2 regions of the Lysinibacillus fusiformis genome follow, and region 2 is predicted to be linked to the other one. Evidence: riboswitches for the same ligand, from Rfam matches in the RefSeq annotation. Region 2 holds a riboswitch; the other holds the start of a gene.

Region 1 (8,294 bases), 1.6 Mb from region 2:
GAAGTCATTGAATATGCTTGGACAGAAAGTGATTTACAAAAGGCCATCAAAAAGGTTGGAAAGGGTTACATATTACAGCGCTATAAAGGTCTTGGTGAGATGAATGCAGACCAACTATGGGACACAACGATGAACCCTGAAACACGGACGTTGATTCGTGTCACAATCGAGGATGGTGCACGTGCAGAGAGACGTGTCACGACGTTAATGGGCGATAAGGTAGAACCACGTCGTAAGTGGATCGAAGCCAATGTAGACTTCGGTATGGAGGATGATTCTAACATTTTAGAGAATGAATTCATCCAACAAGAGGAGGACCAAGCATGAGTAGTACAGAAAAGTTTCAAGATTTACCGTTAGAAGAAGTGATGGGTGACCGTTTTGGTCGCTATAGTAAATATATTATTCAAGACCGCGCGTTGCCTGATGCACGTGACGGTCTTAAACCAGTACAGCGCCGTATTTTATATGCGATGTTTACAGAAGGCAATACAAACGATAAACCGTTCCGTAAATCCGCAAAAACAGTGGGTAACGTGATTGGTAACTATCATCCGCACGGCGATAGCTCTGTGTATGAGGCGATGGTCCGTATGAGTCAGGACTGGAAGGCGCGTCATATGCTCATTGAGATGCACGGGAACAATGGCTCGGTCGATGGTGATCCACCAGCTGCGATGCGTTATACAGAGGCGAGACTATCTGCTATTGCCGCTGAAATGCTACGAGATATTGGCAAGAAAACGGTCGAGTTTGTGCCAAACTTTGATGACCAGGATATGGAGCCAACCGTTTTACCAGCACGTTTTCCAAACCTATTAGTCAACGGCTCTACAGGGATTTCCGCTGGTTATGCGACGGATATTCCGCCACATGCCTTAGATGAAGTACTGGATGCTGTGTTGATGCGCTTAGACAAGCCTAATGTTAGTGTAGATGAATTGATGACGGTGATTAAAGGGCCAGATTTCCCAACTGGTGGTATCATTCAAGGTGTGGACGGCATCAAAAAGGCGTATGAAACAGGTCGTGGCAAAATCATTGTCCGTGCCCAAGCGGTTGTCGAACCAATCAAGGGTGGCAAAGAGCAAATTGTTATCACGGAGTTACCATACGATGTAAATAAAGCGAATCTTGTGAAAAAAATTGATGAGCAACGTGTAGATAAACGACTAGAAGGTATTGCGGAAATTCGAGATGAATCAGACCGTACAGGCTTACGTGTCGTGATTGAGCTGAAAAAGGATGTACCAGGGCAAGGAATTTTACAGTACTTGTTTAAAACAACGGATTTACAGGTAGCTTATAATTTTAATATGATTGCCATCCACAATCGTCGCCCAACGATGATGACATTGCCATTATTGCTGGATGCGTATATCGCCCATCAAAAAGAAGTAGTGACAAACCGCTCCATTTACGATTTACAAAAGGCAAAGGACCGTTCTCATATTGTAGAAGGCTTAATTAAAGCCCTTTCCATTTTAGATGAAGTAATTGCGACGATTCGTTCTTCTAATGATAAGAAGGATGCAAAGCTTAATTTACAAGCGAAGTTTGATTTTACAGAGGTACAAGCAGAGGCCATTGTAAGCCTACAATTATACCGTTTAACGAATACGGATATTACAGAGCTTCGTCAGGAACAGGACGAGTTAAATAAGTTAATTGCGAAGCTAGAGGGCATTCTACAAAGTGAAGCCAAGCTAGTACGTGTTATTAAACAAGAGTTGCTAGACATTAAGAAACGCTTTACAGAGCCACGTCGCTCGAAGATTGAGCAGGAAATTGAAGAAATTAAAATTACATTGGATGTCCTTGTGCCAAGTGAAGAGGTTGTCGTGACAGTGACGAAGGACGGTTATATTAAACGTACATCGACACGTTCTCATGCCGCTTCAAATGGGCAAGATTTTGCCATGAAGGATTCGGATTATTTATTGTATGAAGCAAACTTAAATACACAGCACCATCTATTGCTGTTCACAAATCGTGGCAATTATATTTATCAACCTGTTCATGAGCTTCCTGACATACGCTGGAAGGACCTGGGCCAGCATATTTCCAGTATTGTCCCAACAGGGGAAGATGAATCGATTATTGCGGTCTATGGCTTTGAAACATTTGAACAGCCAAATACGTATGTCTTCACAGCCACAAAAGATGGTCAAATTAAGCGCTCACCACTCGCAGACTATGCGGTAACACGTTATTCAAAGCCAATTAAAACGATGAACGTCAAGGCTGGTGATGCGATGATCTATGCATCGTTTGTGACGGATGATGTAGAACTGATGCTAACAACGGATACAGCCTATGCGATTCGTTTCCCGATGGAGGAACTACCCGTTACAGGTGTGAAAACAGGCGGTGTGAAAGGGATCACGCTAAAAGATGGAGAAGCCTTAGTTGGTGTCAATGTGCTACAGCCTGATGTTACACAATATGTAGTGATTGTGACACAGCGTGGAGCCGTGAAGAAAATGAATGTCGCTGAAGTTGAAGTAGCAAGTCGTGCAAAACGTGGACTAAAAGTATTAACAGAGTTAAAAGCAAATCCTCACCGAATTGTAGCAGTTATACAAGCGACAGACGAGGAGCAGGTTGTGATTGAAACCGAAAAAGGCGTTCAAGAGGTAATTGCTGTACAAGCATTGTCTCGTGCAGATCGCCATTCCAACGGTTCGTTTAAAGTGGATATTGCAACAGATGGGGCGATTTCCCATGTATTAACAGCCAAAAAAGAACAAAAACCTAGCTAATATCATGCCCAGTCTCTTAGGAGAACTGGGCTTTTGTCTTGAATACAATCGTTATTCAAAAATAGCACCTTGTCATTTAAGTGTAACTATGGGTATAATAATCATCGAAAAGTTCATAGCGAAAGAATGTAGGGGGGCTAGTAGTTGCTAGCTGAGATTGTGTCCGATAGACGCTGACCCTTTGAACCTGATTTGGCTCGTACCAGCGTAGGGAACATCTATTCAAAAAAGCAAAGTTTTGAAGAATGATTGTAATACGTCTGGGAGGAATCCTAGGCGTTTTTTTATGTTTTCAAGCAATAGTTTGAAAACCTTGTATACGCTTTCTTCTGGTGACAACATTCATTCATGAACACTTTCATATTACAAACTGGGAGGCTTTCGCATGAAAAAATGGTTATTTATTCTATTGGCAGCACTTTTGACTTTGGTGGGCTGTAGTGACAAGGAGGACAAGCAGGCAAGTGACAAGCTGAAAAAGGTGTCTGTGGTACTGGATTGGACACCGAATACGAATCATACAGGTCTGTATGTCGCAAAAAAACTTGGTTATTTTGAGGAACAGGGCTTAGATGTTGAGATAATTATGCCTGGTGAGGCGGGCGCAGATCAGCTTGTTGCTTCTGGAAAGGCAGAGTTTGGCGTGAGCTATCAGGAAGGCATTACACAGGCGCGTGTACAAGATGTGCCGCTGGTCTCTATCGCAGCGATTATTCAGCATAATACATCTGGCTTTGCTTCTATTGCATCAAAAGGCATTACATCGCCAAAGGATTTTGAAGGTAAAACTTATGGTGGTTGGGGTGCGCCATTAGAGCAAGCCGTTCTCCAATCATTAATGCAAACAGAAAAGGCAGATATCAATAAGCTAGATATCGTCAATGCAGGGGATTTAGATTTCTTCACAATGATGGAAAAAGACATTGATTTTGCTTGGATTTATTATGCATGGACTGGGATTGAAGCTGAGCTGCGTGGGGAAAAGATTAATATGCTGTATCTAACGGATTATAGTGATCAATTGGATTACTATACACCTGTTCTAGCTACGAATGAAAAAATGCTACAGGACAACCCTGATGTTGTCAAAGCCTTTGTTGCAGCTACATCAAAAGGCTATGAATACGCAATAGAAAACCCAAGTGAAGCAGCTGATATGTTAATCGAAGCGGCTCCTGATTTAGATAAAGAGCTAGTGCATAAAAGTCAGGAATGGCTGGCAGATAAATATCAGGATGATGCCAAGCAATGGGGAGAGCAAAAGCTTTCTGTGTGGGAAAACTATGCAAAATGGATGTCTAGCAATCATGTACTAGAGGGCGAGTTTGATGCGAAACAAGCCTTTACAAATGATTTCTTACCTAAAAAGGAGGCCAATTAACATGGCAAATTCATTAATCAGTGTGCAAATCATACCAAAGACAGAGAAATATGAAGATGTTATCCCTTATGTGGATGCAGCGATTGCTGTGATCGATGCTTCTGGCGTGAAATATGAGGTACATCCATTGGAAACAACGATGGAAGGCGAGCTTTCTACATTGCTCCAAATCATTGAAAAAATGAATGAGAAGATGATCGAGCTAGGAGCCATTAATGTTATTACACAAGTGAAAATTTTATATCAGCCAAAGGGTATTACGATGGATACATTAACGGAGAAATATCAGTAATGAAACGTGCATTGCAAAAGGGAAGGACGATAATTTTTATCGCCTTCCTCTTATTCATATGGGAACTAATCGTGCATTTTGCTGAAGTTCCACATTGGTTATTACCTGCGCCAAGTAGTATTTTGTCGGAAGCCTTTCAGTCGTATCAAACCTTTCTACCACATGTATTCGCTACGGTGCAGTTAGCCTTACTAGGTCTGGCCATTGGCATTGCTTGTGGTCTAACGGTGTCGATTGTGTTGCATCGTTTTACATTCATTCGGGAGTTGTTTTATCCAATTCTTATTATGTCGCAAAATGTTCCCATTCTTGTCTTGGCACCATTGCTTATTATTTGGTTTGGCTTTGGCTTATTACCGAAGCTCATTATTATTTGCCTCGTGTGCTTTTTCCCAATTGTCATTGCAGCGATGGATGGATTTAGGCAAACGGCCCCTGAATTAAAGCATTATTTTGCCATGATCGGTGCTACCAAGGCACAAACTTTTTGGAAGCTGGAATGGCCTCATGCTTATCCAGCCATTTTCTCAGGCGTTAAAATTGCTGCTACATATAGTGTGATGGGGGCTGTGATTGCGGAGTGGCTCGGTGCAAAAAAGGGTATTGGTGTTTACATGACCTTAGCTCAGTCCTCCTTCCGAACAGATCGTGTATTTGTGGCAATTTTTGCGATTGTTCTCTTGAGCTTACTATTGTTTAGCGGGATTCGTTTGATTGAAAAATTCATGGTGAAGGGGAGAGGCTATCATGCTCAGCATTCAAAACATCGCTAAATCCTTCGATGCACTAAAAGTCCTTGATCAACTTTCATTTGACGTAAGGGATGGTGAGTTTGTGGCCATTGTGGGTCCTTCAGGCAGTGGTAAGAGCACACTTTTTCAATTAATTGGTGGTGTTTCGCCAATTGATCAAGGAGCCATTTTATTAAATGAAGAGGATATCCAGCAAAAAAGAGGAACGATTGGCTATATGCCACAGCAACCTTGCCTATTACCCTGGCGTACGATTTTAGAAAATGTCACGCTTGTAGAGGAATTACAGCATAAACCTGATGTGGAACGTGCCAAGGCATGGCTAGAAAAGGTTGGTCTTGCCTCCTTTATCCATGCCTATCCGAACGAACTGTCAGGAGGCATGCAGCAGCGTGTATCGTTCATTCGTGCAATGGTTAGTGATAAGCCGATTTTATGCTTAGACGAACCATTTTCTGCGTTGGATGAATTTACAAGACTGGAAATGCAGGCATGGCTTTTATCCATCTGGGAAGAGTATCGTAAATCAATCCTATTTGTTACACATAGTATTGAGGAAGCTCTCTTTTTAGCGGATCGTATACTTGTCTTAACCAAACGTCCAGCAACTGTTAAAAAGGAAATCATCGTGCCCTTTGAGAGACCACGGAAAGAGGAGATTCGACATTCCGCAGCGTTCACAGCGTTAAAGCAACAGCTATTTACGTATTTACAAGAAGAAAAGGGTGATATGTATGTTGATTGATGCGCATATTCATTTGGAACAGTATAACGATGAGGAAATTCCATTATTGTTGGAAGAGGTCGATGCTGTGATTGCGGTTAGCATGCAACTATCCTCGTGTGAAAGAACGTTGCGTTTATCGAACAGCTATCAGCAAGTAAAGGCTGCTTTTGGCTTCCATCCTGAACAGCCTTTACTAAGTCCAAGCGATGAGGCAGCTTTATTCGATTGGATTCGTACGCATAAGGATGAGATGGTGGCTATTGGTGAGGTGGGTCTACCTTATTATTTAAGGCAAGAGCAAGCGATTGATGATCGTCCTTATGTGGCGTTATTAGAGCGTTTTGTTGTATTGGCGAAGGAACTGGATAAGCCGATTGTATTACACGCTGTATATGAGGACGCTAGTGTTGTGTGTGATTTGCTGGAAAAGCATCAGCTGCGTCAAGCCCATTTTCATTGGTTTAAAGGGGATGAAGCTGTTGTGAAGCGCATGATCGAGCGTGGTTATTTTATTTCCATTACGCCAGATTGTTTGTATGAAGAGGAGATTCAACAGCTAATTCATGCTTATCCGATTGAACTGATGATGGTGGAAACGGATGGTCCTTGGCCGTTTGAAGGACCGTTTACGAACAAGCGTACATCGCCATGGATGATGCATTCTACGCTTGAGGTGATTGCCTCTATCAAAGGACTGTCAATACAGGAAGCGGCCAAAATCATTACGCAAAACACGAAAGCCTTCTATCGGCTTTAAAAGAAAAAGCAGTATAGGGTACGAGTTAATCGTCCTTATACTGCTTTTTATATTTTGTATAATCATGCTCCAATTTTTCGTTCTTTGTTTTCGTTAAGCGTTCATGTGTACTGAAAGAGATAGATTGTCGATTTTTTTCAACATCTTTACCGACTGTGCGTTTAATATGCATACGTTTTTTTTTAGCGTTAGACTGTGACACGAGCATAACCTCCAATTCATTATTTAATTCTATAGTAGCGAATAGGGAAGAAAAAGTAAAACCTCGTAAGCAAGATACTTACGAGGCTGTCGAGTGTATTAGTGAGATACGTCCTGTACAGAAATACCTGTGTTTGCTTTAACGTCAACTTCACGATATTTCGCATCATCTGTTTCTTTAGAAAGTAATGTGCCGAAGAAACCACCAAGGAAACCAAGTGGTACAGAGATTATGGCTGGGTTCGTTAACATAATTAATGGATCACCTACGAAAATGGCCTTACCTTCAACTGGATTCCACACGTTTGGAGACATAGCAACTAATACTAACGCAGAGATTAAACCTGTTAACATCGCAGTAACAGCACCTGCTGTATTAAAGCGTTTCCAATAAATTGTGTAAATAATAACTGGAAGGTTAGCAGAACCTGCAATACAGAATGCTAAAGATACTAAGAATGCAACGTTTAATGTTTGTGCACCAAGTGCTAATAGGATAGAAATAACAGCGATTGTAATCGAACCGATACGAGCTGCAAGAACTTGCTCTTTTTCTGTAATTTTACCCTTTTTGATAATTTGTCCATAAATATCATGTGATAGGGCAGATGCACCAGATAGTACAAGACCTGCTACTACCGCTAAAATTGTTGCGAATGCTACGGCACAAACGAATGAGAATAGAATGTCGCCACCAAGTGCTTCTGCAAGAAGTGGGGCAGCCATGTTACCAGCAGCGTTTGCTGCGATAATATCTTCTTTCCCAACGAATGCTGCTGCACCGAAGCCTAAGAAAATTGTTAGAACGTAGAAGATACCTACGATCCAAGTAGCCCAAATAACAGATGAACGAGCTGTTTTTGCGTCTTTTACTGTGAAGAAACGCATTAAGATATGTGGAAGACCCGCAGTACCCAATACTAACGCGATTAACATAGAGATTGTATCAAGTCCATTTGTATATTTAAGACCTGGGTTTAAATAAGCAGCACCACTGTCAGTAACAGTAGTCATTTCTTTAAACATTGTAGAGATACTGAAGCCGAACTCTTTTAATACTAAGAACGAAATAATAACCGTACCTAACATTAAAAGACAAGCTTTAATAATTTGTACCCAAGATGTTGCTGTCATACCACCGAATAGCACGTAAGTTGTCATCATGAAACCTACGATTAATACGGCGATCCAATAGTCGATACCTAATAGTAATTGAATAAGTGCTCCTGCACCAACTAGTTGTGCAATCATGTAGAATAAAACAATTGTAATAGTGCTTAAAGCAGCTGTTCCACGAACTTTTGCGTTATCAAAACGCGCTGTAATCATATCAGCTAAAGTAAATTTCCCAAGGTTACGTAACGGCTCAGCAACAATATATAATACCACTAAGTAAGCTACCAAATAACCAATAGAGAAGAA
Region 2 (8,294 bases):
TACTGGGAAGAAAATAGAGCTAGCTGAAGTAAAAGAGGGAAAGCTTGATTATAGTATTGTAGAAAAGCAGCAAACCCTTGAAGTCGATAAGAAATTACATGAAATTATAGGTCTCACAAAAGATCAATTTAGCCAAATTGTGATGTTACCTCAAGGTGAATTTCGTAAACTATTAACCTCTGATTCTACAAATAAAGAAGTAATTCTACGGAAAATCTTTAAAACAGATCGTTTCGGCGTCATGGCAAAAAAGCTTGATGCCAAACGTAAAGAGGCAGAAAGTGACCTTGAGCGTGCCAAACAATTAAAAGAACATTTACTTGGTCAAATTGTCGGCGCTTTACCACAACGTTCTTCCACTTTATTCACATTGATTGCTGATAATACAGGGAATTTACATCAACTGACGCAGGCACTTGATGAGGAGTTTAGCTTCTATAAGAAATGTATAGAAAATGAACAGCTACAATACGATGAAGCTTATAGCCTTCATCAAAAAGAGCAAGAATATTATCGCTTAGCTAAAACGCTTAATGAACAATTCGATGAGCAAGCTAATCGACAGCAACGACTACAGATGCTGTTACAAGAGCAGGATAGATACCAAGCAAAGGAGCAGGAGATTGCTTTAGCAGAACAAGCAGAGCGACTTGTGCAGCTAGAACAACAAGGCAGGGATTTACGTGCTGAACTGAACGTAAAAGAACAAGCTTTTCAACAAGCGAAAGTTAAACAACAGCAGGCAGAAGAACAGTTGCAAGGTGCACAAGAAGAATATGCAGTAGAAGAGGCTAAAGAGCCTGAACGTCAGCAAATCTTACAGCAGGAAATGCAGTTACAGGCGTTATTGCCGAAATTTGAAGCGTATGAAAATAATGTACAACAGCTGCAAATAGCGGAGCAATATGCTGAAACAGCGAAACGAGCAGTAACTGATAACCTTATGCTTTTGGAAAAAGAACAAGAGCAATTGAAGCATTTTTCTCAAACGGTGGAGGGCTATGAAAAACAGGGTGAGCCATATGAAGGCTACTTAGAACAGTTACCGAAACTACGGGAACAGGTAGCTTTAGTCAAGCAGGTTGAGAAATATAAAAATACAGTAGAGTTAGCAAAGCAGGATGTAGCCGCTTCAGCTATTCTCTATCAAGAAAGCAAAGAGGCACTTCAGCTATTGCAGCAACGGTGGTTGACGAGTCAGGCTAGTATTTTAGCCAAAAAGCTGAAGGAAGGGGACCCTTGTCCTGTCTGTGGTAGTATGACTCATCAGAAAGCACACAATGAGCAACTGGAAGTTATCGAGCTTGCTGAAGTAGAAACATTAAGAGCGAAGGCATCTTCAGACGAGCGTAAGTATCTAGAACAAGAGGCATTTTTGGCATCTGCACAACAACTTCTTCAAGATGCATGTCAACAACTTGAGGCACAGCATATTAAACAAGAAGACCGAGCACAGATCACCGCTACTTTACATGAAGTGGAGAAAGAAATTGCTACCTTAAAAATTATCTATAACCAATTAGCTGATTTGCGATTAAAAATAAAACATCAGCATGATCGAATAGAACAGCTACGAAACAAGCAGAGCAAACTAGAGCAATATTTAGCGGAGCAGATGAAAGAATGGACAAGATTACAAGCGGTTGTAGAAGAACAGCTGAAGCAGATGCCAGCTAACTTACCAACTATACAGCAATTAAAGCAACAACTTACTGATGTCAGCAAACAGAAAGAAAATCTGCAAAAAAGATGGCAAGCGAGTCAAGAAAATTTGCATGTGGCAAAGGAAGCGGCTAGCAATGCAAAATTAACTGTAGAAATTGCCAAACAGTCTTTTGAGGAATTACAGCTCAAAATGAATGAAAAGCTTCAGCAATTTTCAGCAAATATGCAGAAAATAGGTTTCAATAGCTACGAGGAATATGCTACTGCCAAACGGAGTGCCATGCAATTAGATGCCCTTCGAAAAACATGCAGCGACTATGCTTTACAAGTACACACTTTGCGAATCCAAATTACCGAAGGGGCTACATATCTTCAAGGGAAAGAGAAGCAAGATTTAGTGTTGATGGAAGCAAGGGTAGAACAGCATCGTATTTCCTATGAGGAAGCATTTAAACGTTTGCAACAGATGAATGGTTTTGCACAAGCATGCCAGGGCTTTATTGAAAAGGTAGAAGAAATAGCGAGAGAGCTTCATTTACTTGAACAGGAAGCAGGGCGAGTAAAGGAACTCTATGGATTATTAAATGGACAAAACGCGAAAAAGCTATCCTTTGAGCGTTATATACAAATTAATTATTTAGATCAAATTACAGAAGCTGCCAATATACGGCTGTATCATTTATCAAACGGTCAATTTGAGCTCAGACGCTCAGATAGATTGGAAAAGCATGCAAAGCAGAGTGGACTTGGTCTTGATGTTTATGATGCCTATACGGATCAATTACGAGATGTTAAAACATTATCAGGAGGCGAAAAATTTAATGCTTCGCTAAGTCTTGCTTTGGGAATGGCAGATGTGATTCAAAGCTTCCAAGGTAATATCCATATTGAAACGATGTTTATTGATGAGGGCTTTGGTTCACTCGATGAGGAATCACTAAATAAGGCAATTGATACATTAATTGATTTACAGGATTCTGGTCGTATGATTGGCGTTATTTCTCATGTACCTGAATTGAAATCTGCGATGCCAGCAGTTTTACATGTAGAAAAAACATTGAATGGACATAGTCAAACACATTTTGAAGTGAAATAAAACGAAGGCGTATTTCCGAAAAAAAAGGAATACGCCTTGGTTTTATTTTTTTCGAGGTGTGGCTGTAGGCGTTGTTCCCTTTTTTGCAGCCATTACTTTTCTGACGATAGGAATAACAATCGGTGCTAACTTTACGGCGGTTTTCACAACGTTTGATACTTTCATCCAAAAACAGCTCCTTTTACAATTACTACTACCTGTTTCTCTTAAAAATAAAACATTAACGGATAACGCGAACAGCCTGAATAATATTCCAGATCACAATACCAAGTGAGACGAGGGCATAGATGGCGAATGAAGCAAACCAAATAATCATCACTGTATTATTACTGGAGGTTGGATCTAAACTAAATGTGGAAAAAACAAAGACAATAAAGAACAGGATGCCAAAAACAAAAGGAATTAAATGAGAGACAAGTGCACGAATCGAATGTTTTTTTACATCACTATCTTTTGTCACAATGTACACAATTAATGGAACGATGAAAGGGGCGAAGAAAATACTAAGATAACTAAAGGCAGCTAAAATTTTTTGATTCTCCATAGTTGTACCTCCTTTTTTAATATTTACGCATGAATAATAGCAAAGTTTCAAAAAAATAATGTATGGAAGAGGTTGTAATCCTCCTATCCTTTGCGTACAATGAAAATGTTCAAATAAATTCAGATGTAACGACCACAAGGGGAGCTGATGATGTCAGCTGAGACTGGGCACGTAATGCCTTGACTCTTCGAACCTGTAAGTTAACGCTTGCGTAGGGATGTGGATAGAAACCGACACTTGTACGATGTGAGGCTCTGTCCTGGCATCGTTTTTTCATTCTTGGGGGAAAATGGTGTCAGAAAGAGACATATCAGTGCATTTCTATTCCTGCTCTTGTATCCTACATCGGAACAAAGGAGAGAATATGTATGGACAAAAAAAGACTGTTAATGCTAGTGGAGATTGCGATATTTGCAGCGATTGGGCTAGTACTTGATCAGGTATCCTTTAAAGTATGGGCACAAGGTGGCTCAGTTAGTCTTGTCATGGTACCTATTATGTTAATCGCGTTTCGTTGGGGCCTAGTAGCTGGGCTAACAACGGGACTACTTGTGGGTGTTATGCAAACAATGTTTGGTTCCTATATCGTGCACTGGCTACAAGGATTACTAGATTATGGTGTTGCTTTTACAGTTGTAGGATTAGCGGCAGTTGTACGTGGACCAGTGTTGGACGCTGCTAAACATATGAACAAAACAAAAATGGCACTTTATATTATAATAGGTACCGTTTTCGCAGGCTTCTTACGATACGCGGCACATACAATTGCTGGTGCTGTATTTTTTGCAGAATATGCTGGCGATCAAAATGCTTGGATCTATTCCATCATCTATAACGGTACATATATGCTACCAGCAACTATATTAACGGCAATCGTTGGTGTTCTTTTATTCACAGCCGCTCCACAATTAATGCAAAGAAAAGCTTAATGCAAGTCCCTTCACATGAGTGGGGGGACTTTTTTATTGTGAATAGCTCTTTTAGCACTTTGCAAAGTAGGAAAGCATACAATATTTAAAGCGTTTATCGTTATACGCATAAAAAGTTATGTTATATTAAAGAATAGATATTAGATGAAAGGGACGTTATACATGATTGTAAAAACACAAGAAGAGATTGAAGCTTTTAAAAAAATAGGACGCATTTGTGCTGAAATTCGCGAAGCGATGAAAGCTGCAACAAAACCAGGTGTTACAACACTTGAACTAGACGAAATTGCTGGCCGCATGTTTGCGGAGGCAGGCGCTATTTCTGGACCGAAGGGAGAATATGATTTCCCTGGATATACATGTATTAGTGTCAATGAAGAAGTGGCGCATGGTATTCCAGGAAAGCGTGTTATTCAAGAAGGCGATATTGTGAATATTGATGTTTCTGGCTCCTTAAACGGCTACTTTGCTGACACAGGTATCTCATTTGTTGTTGGTGAAGGCTATGAAGACAAAGAAAAGCTATGCCGTGTTGCCAAAAGTGCCTTTGATCGAGCAATGACAAAGGTAAAGGCTGGATCTAAATTAAATCAAATTGGTAAAGCAGTTGAACGTGAGGCGAGTGCTAATGACTTAACTGTTATTATGAATTTAACAGGTCATGGCTTAGGTAAATCTTTACATGATGAGCCAAATCATATTTTAAACTATTATGATGCATGGGATTCTACCATTATGAAAGAAGGTATGGTGCTTGCGGTTGAGCCATTTATCTCAGCAAAAGCAGAGCATATTGTAGAAGCTGGTGATGGCTGGACATTCGTGACACCTGATAAATCACTTGTAGCTCAAATCGAACATTCAGTCATTGTGACAAAGGATAAACCAATTATCCTAACGTCATTAGACGAAGAATAGGATATAATGAAAAATCCTGCTAACCAATTTATTTTTGGTAGGCAGGATTTTTTTTAATAAATAAAATGCCAACAAAGAGAACACCACATAAAAATAAGGCGGCTGTAGTGACAAGTAGCTCATCAAAACCATTATGTATGGCGATTCCAATATAAGCCCAAATAAAAACACTTGGATACATAACATCAAAGTGATGGAAACGGATATGTAGCGCAATGGCTCCTCCTAATGTTAGTAAAATCACTGCCCAAAGAGGCGTACTAAGACCAAAGCCGTTCCAACCATAAGCCGTTAATGTAAAGCTTGTATTTGTGATAAAAATAAATGTCATCCATGCTAAATAAATGGAGAAAGGAATACGACCAGACAAGGCTTTGTCCTGAAGAGGGTACGTATTATACAGCATAAATAAATACAAGACTAAGAGTAATGTAATGCCAAGAGAAACAATAAATAACTCATGATGCCAGACGTATACCGTCAATGCTTGTAATATATTTATGCAACTAAAGAGCGCAGACTGTTTCAAAGTTGTCTTTTTGATGTTCATAACTAACCAATAACCGAGTAATAAATAAATGATAATCCAAATTACATGACTTATACTAACCGGTGCAAATACTACAGAAAAACGATTAGCGATTTCTAGCGAAGATTGACCGTTGATGTTCACGAAAAAGGATGAAAAGGTTAGGATGATTGAGACAAGATAAGAGATTGTCATCATGATAAACCGAGGCATGTTTTCCTCTCCCTTCGTGTTAGATTGTATAGGGAAAAGACAAATAAGTATAGTACTGTCACTTTTTTTATTATAACGGAAATTCCTAACAATGTATCGTGTTGTTTTACTAATAATATCTACAATTTACCATGCCTGATAGGCATCCATATATTTCTTTAGTACAATAAGAATATCCAAATAAAAGGAGTGAAGTTTCATGGCACAAAATTTGAAAAATCTAGACCTATCCATTGAACTAGACAAAAAGATGTATAAAAAGAAATTAAAAGTACTCCAATATGAAATGTTAAACGCGCAACAGTTTTTATTAAAAAATAAAATTGGCTTAATCTTGGTATTTGAAGGAATGGATGCGGCTGGTAAAGGTGGCGCTATTAAACGATTGATCGAACGCGTCGATCCACGCGGTTATGTTGTACACCCTATATCTGCTCCTCAAGCACATGAATTACGCTACAACTATTTACAACGATTTTGGAGAAAATTGCCTCAACATGGACAAATCGCTATTTTTGATCGCTCATGGTATGGTCGCGTATTAGTAGAACGCATCGAAGGATTTGCAACGAAGGATGAATGGTCTCGTGCTTATGAAGAAATTAATAATTTTGAGAAGATCTTAACTGCAGGAGATTACATAATTATTAAGTTCTGGCTTCATGTTTCAGATGAGGAGCAATTAAAACGCTTTAAAGAACGTGAACAAAACCCTTATAAATCTTGGAAGCTAACAGCTGAAGATTGGCGCAATCGTGATAAATCGCCGCAGTATATTGAAGCAGCAAATGCAATGTTTGAAAAGACCGATAAAAAAGATGCTCCATGGATCTTAGTCGCTGGAGATGACAAAAAGTATGCACGTGTTCAGGTGCTTCAAGAAACAATTGCACACATTGAACGAGAAGCTCAAAGACGTGGTCTTCATTTAACAAATGTGTTAGACAATGCACAACTAGAGGATGCTGAATCATCCAGTTTGGAAATAGTAAACGAGAAAAAGAAAGAACAAAAAACTAAATAATTGAATTGTGCTGCTATGACAATAAGACATGAGCTGTTTTGGTTGTAGCAGCATCTTTTTTTACATACAATAAAATATAAATAGGGTTTTCAATCAATGGATTGTAGCCAATGTAACAAAAAGGAATGTATTGATATTTATTGGAAGGCTAGTGTGGAGAATGGTGCTTAAAATTTGGAATCTATTAAGAAAAAAGGGTGGGAATGTGGTAACGATAAAGGGGGAAAAATGCTACATCCGCACATTCCAAGAAAAAGATGCACGAAGTTTAATGGGTCTCGTAAGCCGAAATAAATACTTTTGGTCTATATATGAGCCACTGCAAAGACCTGAATACTATACAGTTGACGCTCAATACAAAAAAATTCAAGAAAGTCTCTATTTAATGGAGTCAAAGCGAGAATTTACGTTTGGTATTTTTGAGCATGGTACAAACAATCTAATAGGACATATTGCACTTTATGCTGTAAAACGCTTACCGTACTCGAGTGCATTTGTTGGCTATGCGATGGATGAAATTTACGTAGGGAAGGGCATTGTCACAGAAGCTGTGAATATGGTGGTTCGATTCGCATTTGAGCAAATTGGTCTACATCGTGTAGAGGCATATGTATCGACACAAAATAGCGCCTCCATGCGTGTCTTAGCGAAGGCTGGATTTCAACAGGAAGGTCTGCTAAGAAAGCTGCTGTATATCAATGGTCACTGGATAGATCATTATATGTATGCACGTTTAGAGGATGAATAGAATAACAAGTGCCTATCTCTCGTAGTGAGGGGTAGGCACTTGTTCATTTATTACTGTACATCAAAAAGTCATTTTATTGTTTGTTACCGTCTTCAATTATATCTAGATGACCTGTATTCGGATCAATAATTAAACCATGGACAGGCACGTCTTTTACCATTAAAGGGTGATTACGAATTGTATCGACACTTTTCTTAACACTTGTTGCTACATCACCGAAACCTCGTAAAAAATCCTTTAAATCGAAACCAGAATATTCCAACATTTTGATGGTTTCTGGATCAATGCCTCGCTTCACCATTTCGCTTAGCATGGCATCAGGATCAACCGCGCTCATACCACAGTCATAATGTCCCACGACATACACTTCATCGGCTTGTAGGCCGTAGACAGCAACTAATAAACTACGCATAACTGCACCGAAAGGATGGCTCACTAACGCACCAGCACTTTTCACTATTTTTACATCGCCATTACGCAAATTCATCGCTTTTGGTAAAAGCTCTACAAGACGAGTATCCATACAAGATAAAACAACAATACGTTTATCAGGATATTTCGTAGTGATGAATGGTTCATATTTTTTTTCTTGTACAAACTCTTTGTTAAATTCTAGAATATCTTGTAA

The links. Region 2 has a riboswitch for thiamine pyrophosphate ahead of thiT (energy-coupled thiamine transporter ThiT). Riboswitches for the same ligand answer to the same signal wherever they lie in the genome.
Region 1: it holds a riboswitch for thiamine pyrophosphate, as region 2 does, so the genes downstream of both, JTI58_RS21880 (ABC transporter substrate-binding protein) here and thiT (energy-coupled thiamine transporter ThiT) in region 2, are expected to answer to the same signal.

What each region holds. Positions count from the first base shown of each region.
Region 1 is NZ_CP070490.1:4,441,816-4,450,109, reverse strand. Features, by position in the region: gene parE (DNA topoisomerase IV subunit B) at 1-327, shown strand, start outside; gene parC (DNA topoisomerase IV subunit A) at 324-2,762, shown strand; TPP riboswitch at 2,883-2,993, shown strand; gene JTI58_RS21880 (ABC transporter substrate-binding protein) at 3,148-4,143, shown strand; gene JTI58_RS21875 (thiamine-binding protein) at 4,145-4,435, shown strand; gene JTI58_RS21870 (ABC transporter permease) at 4,435-5,208, shown strand; gene JTI58_RS21865 (ABC transporter ATP-binding protein) at 5,183-5,932, shown strand; gene JTI58_RS21860 (TatD family hydrolase) at 5,922-6,671, shown strand; gene JTI58_RS21855 (hypothetical protein) at 6,697-6,879, opposite strand; gene JTI58_RS21850 (solute symporter family protein) at 6,972-8,294, opposite strand, start outside.
Region 2 is NZ_CP070490.1:1,006,872-1,015,165, reverse strand. Features, by position in the region: gene JTI58_RS05165 (SbcC/MukB-like Walker B domain-containing protein) at 1-2,761, shown strand, start outside; gene JTI58_RS25035 (hypothetical protein) at 2,804-2,926, opposite strand; gene JTI58_RS05160 (magnetosome magnetite crystal formation protein family) at 2,982-3,305, opposite strand; TPP riboswitch at 3,433-3,540, shown strand; gene thiT (energy-coupled thiamine transporter ThiT) at 3,674-4,234, shown strand; gene map (type I methionyl aminopeptidase) at 4,397-5,152, shown strand; gene JTI58_RS05145 (TspO-related membrane protein) at 5,181-5,894, opposite strand; gene JTI58_RS05140 (polyphosphate kinase 2 family protein) at 6,094-6,918, shown strand; gene JTI58_RS05135 (GNAT family N-acetyltransferase) at 7,079-7,666, shown strand; gene JTI58_RS05130 (beta-class carbonic anhydrase) at 7,740-8,294, opposite strand, start outside.